Regions from separate parts of the Paenibacillus sp. FSL W8-0194 genome, predicted to be linked through region 2. Evidence: predicted binding sites of a transcription regulator. Region 2 holds the regulator's gene; each other region holds the start of a gene.

Region 1 (5,565 bases), 1.5 Mb from region 2:
CCGCGCTGTCGCTTTTTATACAAGCGCTGGGTTAAAATTGATTACAAAAAAACGCCCGTGGGTCTAACTCCGCAGGCGTTTTTTTTCATAATTTTCGGAAAAATACTCCTGGCAATCTGCGCAATAACTCGGCTTTGTTCCCCTTTTAATGTCTGGCTCCTTCCAGGGCTTTCCGCATTTCGGACAAATTGGCTTTTCGGCGTTGAGCACCCGACGTCTACGATAATCGTATGTCTTATGCGTTGGTCTGCAATATCGTTGATGCTGGGTATCAGTCTTAAATTCAATCCCACAATATGCGCATTCCTTCGTATACCGTCCGTTCATACTTAGTTATCTTCCTCTAATTCAACTTTATGTTCTTCTGCAAGAGCAGACAGGACGCGTGGAAGTGCGTCAAATCTCTTTTTTCCATCAGCCTTTAACCATCCAAGGGTTCGCACCAAAAGGTCAAAGTCCTTGTCACGGATTGCTTTTTCGAAATTTCTCACATGAGTTTCATATTCTGTTTGCCATTCAGCCGACCAATCTACGGCGATCTTTTGCTTGAGTTCGGGTTTACTTGCCTTACGCAATCTTTGGCTTATCGATAATCTCCCCATCGGTAGTACCTCCGTAGTTAATATAATCCTACTCTATCAGTTTTTTGAATTTAAATCTACGCATCGAAGGAAATGGAGACCCCTCCGATGCGCTTGTGTAATTAATGCTCTAACTCTTTTACCAGTTGTCTCTCGGCCAACTCTCTGAGCGGCTTAAATCGTTTATCATCGAGCAAATGATCGTTGCCAGTGCTCAAAATAGCCTGTAATGCTCGTTCATCCGACACGACCTCCGCCCAATCACTTTGCCCCTCCCATTGAGTTCCATGGATCAGGACGTAGCGGCCATCGCGGAGTTTCGTGATACCAAGGTGCGTCCCCAGACCGCCATCCGTCCAATCGCTTCCATTCCAAAAATCAAGACGGGAGTTGTATTCCACCCTGGCAATTACGGGACCTTGTGCAAGTTCATTTTCATACACATTTACTTTAGACATTCTCATCATCCTCCGATTTTTGTTATAATGGAGGGCGGGAAGGCCGTGAGAAGTTTTTCCCGCCCGAGCCGCTTATACCGAGCGGCTTTCTTCTTGTACTGCTACTAGGACTCTGTCCAAATCCACTTCTACGTACTCACCATCCACGACTTGAAACAACTGCTTGCGCTTGCCGTTGAAAAATTCGTAAAACCCGTCATTGAGGCGAAAAACCTTCTCGCCGTACTCGTTATCCCAATCCTTGTTGAGGAATTTTCTGGCCAGTTTGTAAACCGGATGAGTACCCGTAATCTCAGCGACCCATGTCTTTGTCTTCTTGGTGTCTGCCTTTAATTCAAGTTCAAACTTCTTCTTTACTGCTTTCACCTCCTTCCACGCCATGGTGAGAGCCTGGGAGAAGTATTCCTTTGCTTTGCCTCCAAATTTAGCAACTGCCGCCTTTGCGATTTCCCAAGCTCTTACCATGACCTTCTTCATTTTCGATTACCTCCATTTGTTATTATGTTTCACTTCCTGTACTTAATATACTATATTGAAAACATTATGTCAAACAAAATATTTGCTTTTATGTACTTTTTATCTTATATTATGTACATGGAATACAGAAAGGTGTGATTGTATGGCATTTACTTATAAGCCGTTGTTTAAGCTGCTGATCGATAGAGATATGAAAAAGACAGATTTACGTGGGGCGGTCGGAATAGGGCCGTCAACGCTGGCGAAGTTTGAAAAAGGAGAGTACGTGTCTTTAGAAGTACTGGATCGGCTGTGTAATTATTTTGGAGTCCAGCCAAATGATTTGCTCGAACATATCCCAGACGCCCAAAATACCACCGAGGCATAAGTAGCCAAAGTGGTATTTTTTTTGTACTCAGAAATGCAGTTAGGATTTTTTTATTGAATATCGAACGCATGTTTGTATATAATAAGAACAAATGTTCCTGAATGGAGGTCGCTATATGGCATCAAAACTGGAAGGAAACGGGCTATTTGAGTCGTCTCGGATGATTTTGCCGGAACACCGGGAAGCGTACAACCAATATATGATCCACAAGGATCCGCGCCCTAAGCCGGTGATCGACGAGCAGGAATGGCAGCAGATCGGCCAGGCGCTACAGGATTCTTTTAACCGACATGTTCCGGTGACTCTGGAACTTTATGACCCATATGAGGATAAACAGGCGACCGGATTTGTCACCGTGATCAACATGTTTCGAAAGGAAATAAAATTGCGTTACGACGACGATTGGGATTGGATAAAATTTGATGATATCATTCAGGCGAATATTTAGAAAAAAGCCCACTAACCTAATTGGTCGGTGGGCTTTTTACGTATCAAAGTAAAGCGGCAAGTTTTTGATATTCCTTCTGATCGCAGCGGCAGTAAATAGTACCTTCAAATGGACCGTCGGTAAAAGATATTACAGCAAGGGAATTATCCTTCCTTCTCCCGCCGATCGCTGCGCCAGCAAGCAAACCTATACCGCCCGTAAGAACCCCGCCTACAATTGCACCAGCAGCTGCTTTGCCAGCACTATGCTTTCCTTTTTCATCCCACTCCATTTTAGTGACAGTGATCTTGTTTCCTGAGACCAAGAGAGTATATGGTTCGTCCCCTTTGGTAAATGTGACTCGCCCGGCCTTTACTTTTGGATGTCCGCCTATATATTCGAGCATGACCGCCTTGCCAGCACCAATGGCTTTTCCATCCGCAGTTGCTTGTTTAAGATCAGCTTTCATTTTGTCGAAAATCCCCATGGTTTGACCTCCCTATATAAAATCAATTACAGTTTATCAAGGATAGGAAAATTTAACCACAATAAAATTCGCCCCAATTAATTTCTAACAAATTACGTTTAATTGATTTCATATGGACTAACATATAATAAGGAAGTTACTCGTAAGAATTATAAACGATAACCACAATGTGCAGAAGAATTCGCGCACCTGGAAATGATCGCCACCATGGTGTACAAATTGACGAAGGAAATAAAATTGCGTTACGACGACGATTGGGATTGGATAAAATTTGATGATATCATTCAGGCGAATATTTAGAAAAAAGCCCACTAACCTAATTGGTCGGTGGGCTTTTTACGTATCAAAGTAAAGCGGCAAGTTTTTGATATTCCTTCTGACCGCAGCGGCAGTAAATAGTACCTTCAAATGGACCGTCGGTAAAAGATATTACAGCAAGGGAATTATCCTTCCTTCTCCCGCCGATCGCTGCGCCAGCAAGCAAACCTATACCGCCCGTAAGGACCCCGCCTACAATTGCACCAGCAGCTGCTTTGCCAGCACTACGCTTTCCTTTTTCATCCCACTCCATTTTAGTGACAGTGATCTTGTTTCCTGAGACCAAGAGAGTATATGGTTCGTCCCCTTTGGTAAATGTGACTCGCCCGGCCTTTACTTTTGGATGTCCGCCTATATATTCGAGCATGACCGCCTTGCCAGCACCAATGGCTTTTCCATCCGCAGTTGCTTGTTTAAGATCGGCTTTCATTTTGTCGAAAATCCCCATAATTTGACCTCCCTATGTAAAATCAATAACAGTTTATCAAGGATAGGAAAATTTAACCACAATAAAAGTGTGATATTAAGGAATAGTAAAGTGCTTTTTGGATTATTTGGTGGACAACAGGTGGACAATTCAGTGGGTTGTCCCAAAACGATTTTCCTGAAACGCTTGATATATAAGGGTTTTTAGCAAATAAAATCGGGCGCCCCTTTCGGGACGCCCTTTCATGGGAGAGGAGAAACCGGACGAAGAGCTTATGGGGAAACGTAAGCTTTCCGCGGTTGTCTACGACATTCATTGATGTCGATAGTTAAAGCATTCCCCGTAATCCCCGGTTTATACATCCCTTGCCAAAAAAAATTGTCCGAGGTCTTCGTTTTTCAAATTTGGGGTGATTATGGTACGATATCGTCAGAAATGAGCAGCATTAGACAAATATTCTGATTGACGAAAATGGGTGAAGCAACATGAGAGTAGTATCAGGAAGCGCCAAAGGAAGACCGCTGAAGGCGGTTCCGGGCATGGGGACGCGTCCGACGACGGATAAGGTGAAGGAAGCGATTTTCAGCATGATCGGTCCTTTTTTTGACGGGGGAGTCGCCCTCGATTTGTTTGCGGGAACGGGGGGACTGGCCATCGAAGCGCTGAGCAGGGGCATGGAAAAGGCGATTTTTATCGACATGGACCAAAAAAGCATCGAAACGGTCCGCGCCAACCTGAAGGCAACGAAGCTCGAGGGGCAGGCCGAGGTCTACCGCAATGAGGCGGAACGCGCGCTTAAAGCGCTTGAAAAGAGGGGAGTCGTGCTGGACGTCGTGTTTTTGGACCCGCCGTACCGGATGAAAAACGGGGACAAGCTCATGGAAACGATGCATGAAAAAAACATGCTGGCAAGCGGGGCGACGATCGTTCTCGAGCATGAATCGGGTTACGAATACCCGGCAGAGTTCGGTCCGTTCGCCTGCGTCCGGCATGCGACATACGGGGAAACGGCAGTTTCCATTTACAAATACGACGGAAATAAAGCGGCCTCGCCCGAGAGCGAAGCCGCTAAGGAGGCCGAGCATGGGTTCGACGAATAAACGTATCGCAGTATATCCCGGAAGCTTCGATCCGGTGACGATGGGGCATCTGGACATTATTCAGCGCGCGGCAAGGCAATTTGACGAGCTGGTCGTGGCCGTGCTGATCAACCGGAGCAAGCAGCCGCTGTTTTCGATTGAAGAACGGATGGATTTGATCCGGCGGGTTACTACGCATCTACCCAATGTGCAGGTAGACAGCTTCCAGGACTTGACGGCCAATTACGTGCGCCTGCGGAATGCGCAGGCCATCGTGCGCGGGGTGCGCTCCGTGACGGATTTCGAATACGAGCTCCAAATGGCGTCCGCCAACCATAAGCTGAATCCGGATGCCGAAACGGTCTTCATGATGACGAATCCGAAATATTCCTATTTAAGCTCGAGCATCGTCAAAGAAATCGCCGCCTATCACGGGGACGTGAAGGATCTGGTTCCGCCCGAGGTGGAGGAAGCGCTAAAGCGGAAGCAGCGCGGTTAACCCGTATGTTTGCGGGAAGGATGAAGCAGCTTGAACAACAGCGAGCAGGCGATCATTGCCGCCAGCAGCGCCCCTTGCCACTGCAGCAGCTGCGGCACGGCTTTCCATAGGGAAAAATAGGCGCTCCAATCGGACGAGATCGCTTCGCTGCCAAGGAATGCGTGATCCGCGTTTTTCGGGAAATAGCGGACGAGCGGCCAAACGAGCCAAGCAGCCGCAAAAGCAAGCGCGCCGTGCAGCAAGCGGACAAGCGCAAAGGGAAACCAGCGCATGCCGGCTTTTCTCAGCACCGACATCGACTGCAGCAGGGCGCTGATGCCGCTGAAGCCAAGCAGGGCGGATATGACGGACCACTGCAGCCGTTCGGCGGCGAAAGCGGCCGTGCTCGCATCGTTCGTGCCGAGATGAACCTCGAACGCTCCGGACAGCCAATAAGATGGAAGGC
Region 2 (5,565 bases):
TGGAGCAGGAAACGCGGCTGCTCCGGAGCAACCTGAAGTTTTTGCGTGAAGCGGTATTCCAGCGCTGGGCGACGGGACTCGACATCGGGAACTTGGACATCGCCCCGTTCGTGGAGCGGTACCCCCGCTTTTATTTGGTGCTGGTCAAAATGGAAAGCGACGACGCTGTACATCTCGAGCATTTTATCGTCGAAAACGTGCTGACCGAGCTGATCGAACGCCACGGAAAAGGGTTCGTCACCAGCCTCGACGGCAAAAGCCTGCTGGGCCTCGTGACGCCGGATTCGCCGGACGGGGCAAAGCGCTTGAGCGACGAGCTGCGGCTGCATCTGAAAAAATACGTCAAGGTGCCGTTCCAAGTCGGGCTGTCCGAAGAAATCCGCGACTTTAACAGCATCCCGGCGGCGATCCGGGGGATGGGGCGGCAGTCCGGAACGCTCGAATTCGAATATTACGCCCCGGGCGGAAACCGGGCGGTCGAAGTAGCCCTCCAATATATCCGTGCGAACTACAATACCGACGTGACGCTGGAAAAGGTCGCCTCCGTCGTCTTTTTGAACCCGGCATACTTCAGCCAAGTGTTCAAGCAAAAAACCGGAAGCGGGTTCAAGGAGTACGTCATTTCGCTGCGGATGGAAAAAGCGATGGAACTGCTGAAGCATACGCAGCTGAAGCTGATCGACATCGCCGAAAAGGTCGGTTACCAGGACGTCAAACACTTTACGCAGGTTTTCCGCAAGCGGACGAACATGACGCCGACGGAATACCGGCAGCGGGGATGGGAGGAGGACGGGCTGAACCGAGCTTGTCCGTAGAAGGGAAAAAGGATGCGCCTCGATATCCGCCTTGGGCCGTGCCAGTTCGACTGGCACGGTTCTTTGCGTTTCTTGCCTAGGAAAGTCCGGTTTTGGGCGATGTTAGGAGATGCTCGCTAGGTTGCTTATTGCCAAAAGGGAACAAATGTTCTATAATTGATGTATTGTTACTTTGGTTGGGGAGGGGGGGGAAGGGAAACAGTGGATCCAATGAGCGTCAGCGAACGGATGGATAGGGAGGGAATTCCCGGGTTAAGCATCGCATTCATTGAGGATGGTTTGATCAGCCATCGGGAGACCTGGGGAAAGCTTGCGGCGGGGGAGACGGAACCGGTCCGGATGGATACGATGTTTAACGCATGTTCCATCAGCAAATTTGCGGCAAGCGTTTTAGCGCTTGTTCTGGTAGAGGAATGCGTCCTTCAATTGGATGAAGAAGCGAATCGGCGCCTGATATCGTGGAAGATTCCGGAGCATCCGCAATTCCGTTCCGGCCGCGTCACGCTGCGCAGGCTTCTTGGCCATCAAGCCGGCTTTTCCGATCCCGATGGAAGCTTTCCGACGTTGGCCAGGGACCGCAAAGCTCCGTCCATGGCGGAATTGTTAACAGGATTAACGGTTTATAGGCAGGAGCCTGCTTTACTGGTCGCCGAGCCGGGAAGCCGGTTCATCTATTCGGATACGGGATTTTGCGTCATGCAGCTGCTGATTGAAGATGCGACGGGGGAGCCGTTCGAAAAGCTGATACGGAGAAAGATATTTGAACCGCTGGGGATGAAAAACAGCCGTTTCGTCATGGACGAATCCGACATTCGCGCGGGATCTGCCGCCGGACATAACCGATATGGCGACCGGTTGGCCAGCCCCTATCCGATTTATCCGTATGCTGCGGCTGCCGGGCTTTGGACGACACCGACGGACCTCGCGATGTTGGCCGCCGAGCTGATGGCTTCGCTGCAGGGGAAGGGGATATTGGGGATTTCCCCAAAGACCGCAAAGGAAATGTTTACACCGCAGAACGGTTTTAAGTGGGCCGGGCTGGGCGTATTCATGGAGTGCCATGGCGGGAAGCTGGAGATTACCTCGCTCGGGTGGGGCAGCGGTTTCCAATGTATGATGACCGTTTATCCCGAGAAAGGCATAGGGGCGGTATGCATGATGAACGCGGATCCGGGCGTGCATCAAGCCGAGAGCCTCCTCGGATATATCACAACGATGTGGCAGCAGGAGAAATTCGGCTAACCCAAATAGAAAGCCCTTGTTCTCCTGGAAGAACAAGGGCTTGTCCATTGGCGAGGCCAACACGGATCAATGAATGTCGCGGAACAAACCGACGACCTTGCCGAGAATGGTCACGTGATTCAAGCGCAGCGGCTCGTAAGACGGATTCTCCGGCTGCAGACGGATATGATCCTTTTCTTTATAGAACGTTTTTACGGTAGCTTCGTCTTCGTCCGTCATGGCAACGACGATATCTCCGTTATCAGCGGTCTGCTGCTGGCGGACGATGACGTAGTCGCCGTTGTGAATGCCCGCCTCGATCATGCTGTCCCCTACGACCGATAGCATAAAGACTTTCTCGTCCCCGACAAAATGCTGGGGCAGAGGGAAATAATCCTCGATATTTTCCGTAGCGGTAATCGGTACGCCGGCCGTAACCTTACCTACCACGGGAACCCGCGCGATCGTTTGCGTGAACAGGTTGCTGCTTTCGGATTCTTCCTGGCCCAAAATCTCAATGGCGCGAGGTTTCGTTGGGTCCCTGCGGATCAATCCCTTTTTCTCCAGTCTGTCCAGATGGCCGTGCACCGTCGAGCTGGAAGCCAGTCCGACGGCTTCGCCGATCTCGCGGACGGAAGGAGGATAACCTTTGGCCCGGACTTCGTTTCTTATAAATTCCAATATCGCTTGCTGCCGGCTAGATATCTTCGACATTCCCCATCAACCCCATTAGTAACGTTTGGTAAAAGTATAACATAGAACTGCCGTTCGTACAAACACAAGTTCTAAAACGGGAACATGATTTTTCCTTAATGGAGAACAATTGTTCGAAAAAACTATTGAACAAAACATGTGTTCGTGTTATATTGTTCTCATACAAGAACAAATGTTTGGAGGAACGGTTAACATGTTAAAATACAGTACATATCAAAGCATATATAATCATGAAATTTCCGGGGGAGACCGCAACGGCGGGAAACTAAAAGAACAGCTTCACGCTTTCCAGGCCATGTTCACGCGGCGCCAGATGGTGAAGCTTCTGCTGATCGTCATAATTATGACGGCAGGGTGTACAGGCATGGTACGCGTATTTGCCGGTTCCCCTCAAGACGAGGTGCAAATGGAACAAATCGTTGTGTCCCAAGGGGACACGTTATGGCAAATCGCCCGGGATCATAAACCGAAGGACATGGATACCCGCGCATACATTCAGATCATTAAGAAGACGAACCATCTGAAATCCAGCGGCATTCAAGCCGGAGATGTCCTTTCTCTTCCTATATATTAGACTTCGTTTTTATGCCTAAGAGCTTGGTAAGGTTCACGCCTTGACAAGCTCTTTTTCTCATGGCAAAGTTAGGTATGAATTGATTATTGGAGGAGTCATGTATGGATATCGACAGCTTAGTTCAGCGCATTAATGAGCTTGCGCGCAAAGACAAAGAGACTGGCCTGACCAAGGAAGAAACCGAAGAACGTGCGAAATTGCGCGAGAGATATCTTCAAAACGTCCGTCGGAACTTCAGGGCCCAGTTGGATTCGATCGAATGGGTAGAAGACCGCAATGACGGAAAGCGCAAATAAAAATACAGAACATCATGGTTAAGGGGGAAACACGATGTCCCGATCTTGGGAAAGAATGGTTCAGAAAAACTCGGCTCAACTAAACAAGCAGCGTAAAAAACAGGGGAAACCTTCGCTGTATTCCTCGAACGGCTCCGCCACGGCCGACGTCTTCAAAGGGCGGAACTTTGTTCTTCCCATCACGCTGGTAGCGCTTGCCGTCATTTACCTTTTGCTCGGAATGACGAGCCAGCAGGCGGCGATGAACACCTCCTTGAATTGGATCGTGGTCGGATTGTACGTTTTGCTGGCGATTATGATTTTTTTGCGCCGCCCGTTTCTTAAAGTGGACAAAAATACGCTTTCCACGATCAAGTTCAATCGCGACCGGCGTTTGACGGCGGACCAAATCGCCAAAATCAAAGCAGGATCCGGTTCGATCGTGATCGAAATGAAAGGAACGAAGGGGAAAAAGGGCAAGGAAATAAAGGGCGGCAATTGGGTGTTTACCCGTTTGATCAACCGCTACGATACCGAAGCCATGGCAGAACGTCTTGAGCGTTTTGCCGCCTCTTTTAATATTCCGTTTGAAAAACAATAGTACAGATTAACGTTGGGAGAGGGATGGGAAGATGGGAGTTACCGCCGTTTTTTTTGATTTGGACGATACGTTGTTGTGGGATGAGCGCAGCGTGAAGGAATCCTTCCAAGCGACCTGCGAAACGGCCGCCGCCAAAACCGGGGTCGACGCGGAGGCGCTTGAAGCGGCTGTCCGCAAAGAGGCGCGGGCTTTGTACGAGTCGTACGACACGTATGCTTTTACCGCCATGATCGGCATTAACCCGTTTGAAGCATTATGGGGGGAATTTACCGTAGGGAAGCAGCCCGAGTTTCAACGGATGGCCGAAATCGTCCCTGAATACCGGAAGGAATCTTGGCGCCGCGGCCTCGCCGAGCTGGGTGTGGAAGACGCGCAGCTGGCCGAAGAACTTGCCCGACAATTCGGGATGGAAAGACGCTCCCGCCCCCATGTGTATGAAGAAACGTTCCAAGTGCTGCAAGAGCTGAAAGGGAACTATAAGCTTCTGTTGCTGACGAACGGCTGCCCGGGATTGCAGCAGGAAAAACTGGATGGCGTACCGGAGCTGGTCCCTTATTTCGACCAAGTCGTCATTTCGGGCAACTTCGGCAAAGGCAAGCCGGATCCTACCATTTTTGAGCATGCGCTCTCCCGCCTGGGCGTAACCCCGGATGAAGCCGTTATGGTAGGCGACAAACTTTCGACGGACATTAAAGGCGGACTGGCCGCCGGGTTAACGACGGTTTGGATCAACCGTAACGGCAGGCCGTATCATTCGAACATCCAGCCGCATTATGAAATCAAGCATTTGTCCGAGCTGCACGGTATTTTGGAGTCTATGAAGCAGCAAGTTTAACCGGCCAAGCATTAAATGCGATATGTTAATTAAAAGTCTGCCGTTTGCGGTTCTGCCGCATGCGCAGGCTTTTTTCATGTTCTTATTGCGGGATCGCCCCAGCACATTGCTAATATTGTCATCAATTTGTGATCAACCCGCCGTTTTGGAAGCCTGAAAAGCATGTATAATAAATGAAGTGCGGTCAAAAAGCCTACATATCTGCAGATTGACGTAAGGGAGTGGCAGGAATTTGAAAAAGAAATATGTTTTCATAAGCATCATCTTGCTTGTCGTTTTTGCTTTGGCAGGCTGCGGCGGCAGCGGCGGACATGACGGCATGAACATGGATGAAGGCATGATGGAACCGTTAAAGGTCGATTTAACTTTGAATCCGGAGCAGGCAAAAGTCGGGGAAAAGGTTTCAATTGAAGTGTTGGTTACGCAGAAGGATCAAAAAGTGGATAAAGCGGATGAAGTCGAAATCGAAATCATAAAAGACGGCGACAGCAGCGTGCACGAGAAAGTGCCTGCCGAAAATGCGGGGGACG
Region 3 (5,565 bases), 650 kb from region 2:
CTCGCCCGTCTTGGCATTCAGGTCTAAAGGGCATCAAGGGCAATACGTTTCGCTGTCGACGACATGCATCCCCAGATGTGCGCAATCGTGTCGAAACGTCGAGGCCGCCTTTTTGGAGGATCATCGGGGACTATCCGTGAAAACGGATTTTTTTCCACGCCGGCAAATAACATAACGGGAGCGCGGCGAGCGAACAAAGGATGTTGAACAGCGTTTGGGCATGGGCAATCTGGGCGCCGCTCTCGGCGGACAGCCAGGACACCGCAAGCTGCAGCTGCGGGATGAAGGGCATAAACAGCAGCGCGCCGCCCACGTTGAGCACGACATGCGTCCAGGCGACGAATTGGCCGGATTTCGTGCTTCCGACCGCGGCAATGACGGCCGTTACGCAAGTGCCTACGTTCGCGCCGAGCACGATGCCGATCCCGACGGCCACCGGGAGCGTTCCGGACGCCGCCAGCACGATCGCCAGGCCGATGACGGCAGCGCTGCTGTGCATAAGCGCGGTTAAAGCCGCGCCCGCAGCGAGGCTCCACCACAGGTTATGCGTGGATTGGGCGATAAACCATCCGAACAGTCCGGATGTTTCGAGGGAAGGCCCGATCATCTGCATGACGCGGATGCCGAGCATGACCATGGCAAAACCGGCGGCGGCCAGCGCCATCAGCTGTATCGGCTTAAAGCGCCCCGCTTTGCCGCTTTTCCCAAAAAGCCCGTACTCGTCGAACAGGACCGCAGCCGCCCACACGACGATGGAGACGCCAAGCAGCGGCAGCGCGATTTGGCCGATCTGCAGGCCGATCAGCTCGGTCGTGATGCATGTGCCGATATTGCTGCCGAGAATGATGCCCAGCGTCCGGTCGAATGATAGCAAGCCGGCATTGACGAGTCCCATCGTGAGCACGGTCACGGCCGTGCTGCTTTGGAGCACCGCCGTAATGCCGGTGCTGAACAGCATGCCTTTGAGCGGGGAGGCGGTCGCTTTTTGCAGAAAGGACGAAAGCAGCGGTCCGGCCCAGCTGCCCAGCGCGGCTTCCATCACTTTCATCCCGGCCAGGAAAATGATCAGCCCGTACACGACGGGGAAAATTATCGTATGAAACATGGGTAAGGTTCTCCTTTGCGAATTCTTGTCCATGTATAACGTATATGTCGCTGCTTGGACAACCATGACACGGGAGGCCGGGGAGCAAACCATTAGGATCAAGAAATAGACATGAGTAGGAGTGGACATGTTGGCAACTGTCGTTCTTCATAAAAACCGCAAAAAAAGGCTGGAGCAGGGTCATCCCTGGATTTTCAAAAACGAAATCGAGTCGGTTCAAGGCGATCCGCAGCCGGGGGACCTGGTCCAAGTCGTGAACCATCAAGGCCGTTATTTGGCGACCGGTTATTACAACCCGGCATCGCAGATTACCGTGCGCGCCGTTTCCTACCGCGAGATCGAAGCGATGGACGAGGACTTTTTCGCCGAGCGGTTCCTTGGCTGCCTGAAGCACCGGGAGCGCTTCCTGGACGAAGGAAATGCTTATCGCCTGGTGTATGGGGAGGCCGATTTCCTCCCGGGCCTCATCGTGGACCGGTTCGATGACGTGCTGGTCATTCAGCTCTTGACGCTGGGCATGGATATCCGGCGCAAGGAAATCGTCGGCGCCTTGGCTAAGGTGATGAACCCGCGCGGCATCTATGAACGGAGCGATGTACCGATCCGGGAGCTCGAAGGGCTGGAGCAGACGAAGGGGCCCCTTTACGGCGAATGCCCGAGATACGTTACGGTCCGGGAAAACGGGCTGCTGATCCGCGTCGATATCGAAGAAGGGCAAAAAACCGGCTACTTTTTCGACCAGCGGGAAAACCGCGCGTCCATCGAGCCGCTGATGACCGGCTGGGGCGAACGCAGCGGGATCGAGGTTCGGGAAGTCGAAGAAAACGGGCAACGGGTCCGGCGTCCGGTCAACAAAAGCGGCAAGGTCGTCACGTTCCCTTTCTGGGACGGCGCGACGGTGCTGGAATGTTTTTCGCATACCGGCAGCTTTACGCTTCATGCCTGCAAATACGGGGCCAAAAAAGTGACCTGCCTGGACATCTCCCAGCATGCGATCGACAGCGCGCGGGAAAACGTGGAGCTGAACGGCTTCGGCGACCGCGTGGAGTTCGTCGTGGATGACGCGTTCCAGTATCTTCGGTCGCAGGTCAAAGGGCTGGAGGAAAGACAGATCCGTTCCGCCGGCGCAGGGAAGATCGATACCTCGCAAAAAATGACCGCGGGGGGCGGCAGAACATGGGACGTCGTCATTTTGGACCCGCCAGCCTTCGCGAAAACGAAAAGCGCCGTAAAAGGCGCCTGCAGAGGATACAAGGACATCAACCTGCACGGCATGAAGCTGGTGAACGAAGGCGGGTACCTGGTCACGGCAAGCTGCTCGTACCATATGCGCCCCGATTTGTTCCTGGAAACGATCCGGGAGGCTGCGGCGGATGCAGGGAAGATTCTGCGTTTGATCGAATGGCGTGCCGCCGGGAAAGACCATCCGCAAATTTTGGGCGTCGATGAAGGGCACTACCTGAAGTTTGCGATTTTCGAAGTGAGAAGCAAAACCTTTTAATCGGGAAGATACCGGACTGCCGCTTTGAATCCGAGAGGATTCGGCGGCGGTTCTTTCTTTTTTTTTGCAAGAAAATAGGAGCTTCGAAAAAATGCGGCCTGCAGCGCCTTTTTGCAAATACTGGACGTTCAACCCTGGCGGAAATTTAGTGGTAAAATAGGAGAAGCGCTCTGCACGGCAGAGCTAACGGCTGCAGGGCTACCCGACGTAGATGTGATTATTGCAAACATACGTTCTATTTTATGCTGTGTATGATATACTGGAAGGTAGATTTGGAGCAAAATCCATAGTTTTTTATTTTACATAGATGAAGGGGGAGGAACATGCCGGTTCATTTTCTTATCGGACGATCGGGCAGCGGCAAAACGACGGCCATATTGGATCAAATTTCCGCCAAACTGGAGGCCGAGCCGCAAGGGAATGCGATCATTTTGCTCGTTCCGGAGCAGGGTTCGTTCCAGGCCGAACACGGGCTGGTTACGTCGGGGCGGATCAAGGGGAGCGTCAGGGCCCAAGTGCTCAGCTTCCGCCGCCTCGCGTACCGCGTCATGCAGGAGACCGGGGGAACGGCGCGCGTCGGCATCAGCGACGAAGGCAAAAAAATGCTGCTGTACAAAATCATACAGCGCCGCAAGGACGAGCTGAAACTGTTTGGGGCCTCAGGCGAGCAGCTCGGGTTCGTCGGCAAGCTCGGCGACGTGTATACCGAGATGAAGCGGTATTGCGTCGATGCGTCCGCCGTCGGGCAGCTGCTGGAGCAACTGCCGCCGCAAGGCGTCACGCCGATCCTTCGCAGCAAGCTTGAAGATTTGTGGACGGTATACAAAGATTTCGAGCAGGAAATGTCACCGCTGTATATCGACGAGGAAGACAATTTGATCCGTTTGACCGAAGCGGTGAAGGACTCCGCCTATTTGCGCGGAGCGGAAATATGGATCGACGGGTTCCACGGCTTTACTCCGCAGGAGCTTTTGGCGGTCGGCCAGTTGATGCTTCATGCCCGGTCCGTCACCGTTTCCTTGACGCTGGACAAACCTTACGACGGCGAGCGGATGCCGCATGAGCTCGATTTGTTCCATCCGACCGCCACGACCTATGTCAAGCTGAGGGGTATGGCGGAAGAATTGGGCCTGGACATCGACGATACGGTGCTCGCTCCGCCTGTGCCGCCGCGTTTCGCGGAAAGTCCGATGCTTGCCCATTTGGAGCGGGGGTACGATCGCCGCCTTCGCTACGAGGCGAACGCCGGCCTTCGCTGCGAAGCGATTTCGATCCATCCTGCCTCCAGCCGGCGGGCGGAGGTCGAAGGAGCGCTGCGGGAGATGCTTCGGCTGTCGCGCGAGGAAGGCGTACGCTTCCGCGAAATGGCCGTGTTCGTGCGCAATCTCGCGGATTACGAGCATCTCGTCATGCCGCTTTTTCACGATTACGGCGTTCCGGTTTTCCTTGACCAGAAAAGGAGCGAGCTTCACCATCCCCTTGCCGAGTTCATTCGCGCCGCGCTGGATGTGGTCCGGCGGTTCTGGAGGCACGAGGATGTGTTCCGCTGCGTCAAAAGCGACCTGCTTCTCCCGCTTGACGGGTCTCTGACGCGCGAAGACATGGACCGCTTCGAAAACTATGCGCTCGCTTGCGGGTTTCAGGGCTACCGCTGGACGGACGGACGGCCGCTCAAGGCGGTCCCGAGCCTGTCGCTGGAGGAAGGGGGATCTGCGGGGCAGAAGACGGCCGAAGAGACGCTTGAGCTGATGGAACGCTGCCGGGCGGCGGTAACCGGGCCGCTGGCTGCTTTCGAGAAACGGATGAAACGCGCCAAAACGGCACGGGAGATGTGCACGGCCGTTTACGGGCTGCTTGAAGACGCGGGCGTTCCCCAGAAATTGGACGCGTGGAACCGCGAAGCGCTGCTCGGCGGCCGTCCGGAAGCGGCCAGGGAGCATCGGCAGCTTTGGGGCGAGGTGCTGGATTTGCTGGATCAGATCGTCGAGATGATGGGGCCGGAAAAAATGGCGTTCGACCTGTTCGCGGGCATGCTGGAGACCGGGCTCAGCGAGCTGAAGCTTGGACTCGTGCCCCCTTCGCTTGATCAGGTGCTCGTGGGAACGATGGACCGGACCCGCACGAGCGGCGTCAAATACGCTTTTTTGCTCGGGGTGAACGACGGGGTCATTCCGGCGGTGTTCCAGGAGGACGGCGTCCTTACCGAACAGGAACGGTCCGTGCTTGCGGATGCGGGCATGGAACTGGCCCCCGGCATTTCGCGCCGGCTGCTGGACGAACGCTTCCTGATCTATAACGCCTTGACTTCCGCCAGCCGGCATGTCTGGATCAGTTATCCGGCGGCGGACGACGAAGGGAAGGAGCTGCTTCCTTCGGAAGTCGTCCGCCATTTGGCGAAAATGTTTCCGGGGCTTCAGGCACGGCCGCTTTTGGCCCAGCCGGGAGCGGAACAGCCCGCTTCGGAGCACGAAGCCTTCATCGAACATCCCCGTCAGACGCTGAAGCATCTGATCGTGCAGCTGCGACGATGGAAACAGGGCATGAACATGCCGGAGATATGGTGGAACGCCTACAACTGGTATTTAACCGATCCGCAGTGGCGCGGACCGCTCGACATGCTGCTCCGTTCGCTGTTTTACCGCAACGGCGCGCAGCCGCTTTCGGCCGGCACCAGCCGCCGGCTGTACGGCAGCAAGGTCCGCACGAGCGTGTCGCGGATGGAGAGGTTCGTGGCGTGCCCGTTTTCGCATTTTGCCTCCCATGGTCTAAAGCTGAGGGAGCGCCAGCTGTACCGGCTGAAGGCGCCGGACATCGGTCAGCTTTTTCATGCCGCGCTAAGCGAAATGGCCGTTCGGCTGAAGGAGCAGAACCGCAGCTGGGGAAGCCTGACGGCGGAGGAATGCCGAAGGGAAGCGGAACTGACGGTGGAACGGCTCGCTCCGATGCTTCAGGGCGAAAT

The links. Region 2 encodes LexA, which represses DNA repair genes until DNA is damaged. Its sites were predicted from a motif close to CGAACATATGTTCG; they were not measured.
Region 1: MKY58_RS17415 (YolD-like family protein) is a predicted target of LexA. The motif match lies at 1,945-1,958, and genes of this name have one in related genera.
Region 3: addB (helicase-exonuclease AddAB subunit AddB) is a predicted target of LexA. The motif match lies at 2,830-2,843, and genes of this name have one in related genera.

Annotation. Positions count from the first base shown of each region.
Region 1 is NZ_CP150205.1:3,845,780-3,851,344, reverse strand. Features, by position in the region: gene MKY58_RS17435 (hypothetical protein) at 330-602, opposite strand; gene MKY58_RS17430 (hypothetical protein) at 704-1,039, opposite strand; gene MKY58_RS17425 (hypothetical protein) at 1,112-1,516, opposite strand; gene MKY58_RS17420 (helix-turn-helix transcriptional regulator) at 1,659-1,883, shown strand; gene MKY58_RS17415 (YolD-like family protein) at 1,999-2,331, shown strand; gene MKY58_RS17410 (hypothetical protein) at 2,375-2,797, opposite strand; gene MKY58_RS17405 (hypothetical protein) at 3,141-3,563, opposite strand; gene rsmD (16S rRNA (guanine(966)-N(2))-methyltransferase RsmD) at 4,028-4,642, shown strand; gene coaD (pantetheine-phosphate adenylyltransferase) at 4,626-5,120, shown strand; gene MKY58_RS17390 (nucleoside recognition domain-containing protein) at 5,117-5,565, opposite strand, start outside.
Region 2 is NZ_CP150205.1:2,388,396-2,393,960, forward strand. Features, by position in the region: gene MKY58_RS10660 (response regulator) at 1-815, shown strand, start outside; gene MKY58_RS10665 (serine hydrolase domain-containing protein) at 1,026-2,057, shown strand; gene lexA (transcriptional repressor LexA) at 2,124-2,750, opposite strand; gene MKY58_RS10675 (LysM peptidoglycan-binding domain-containing protein) at 2,944-3,324, shown strand; gene MKY58_RS10680 (DUF896 domain-containing protein) at 3,426-3,620, shown strand; gene MKY58_RS10685 (hypothetical protein) at 3,655-4,200, shown strand; gene MKY58_RS10690 (HAD family hydrolase) at 4,232-5,035, shown strand; gene MKY58_RS10695 (FixH family protein) at 5,268-5,565, shown strand, end outside.
Region 3 is NZ_CP150205.1:1,735,821-1,741,385, forward strand. Features, by position in the region: gene MKY58_RS07485 (NUDIX domain-containing protein) at 1-27, shown strand, start outside; gene MKY58_RS07490 (Na/Pi symporter) at 131-1,105, opposite strand; gene MKY58_RS07495 (class I SAM-dependent rRNA methyltransferase) at 1,236-2,606, shown strand; gene addB (helicase-exonuclease AddAB subunit AddB) at 2,930-5,565, shown strand, end outside.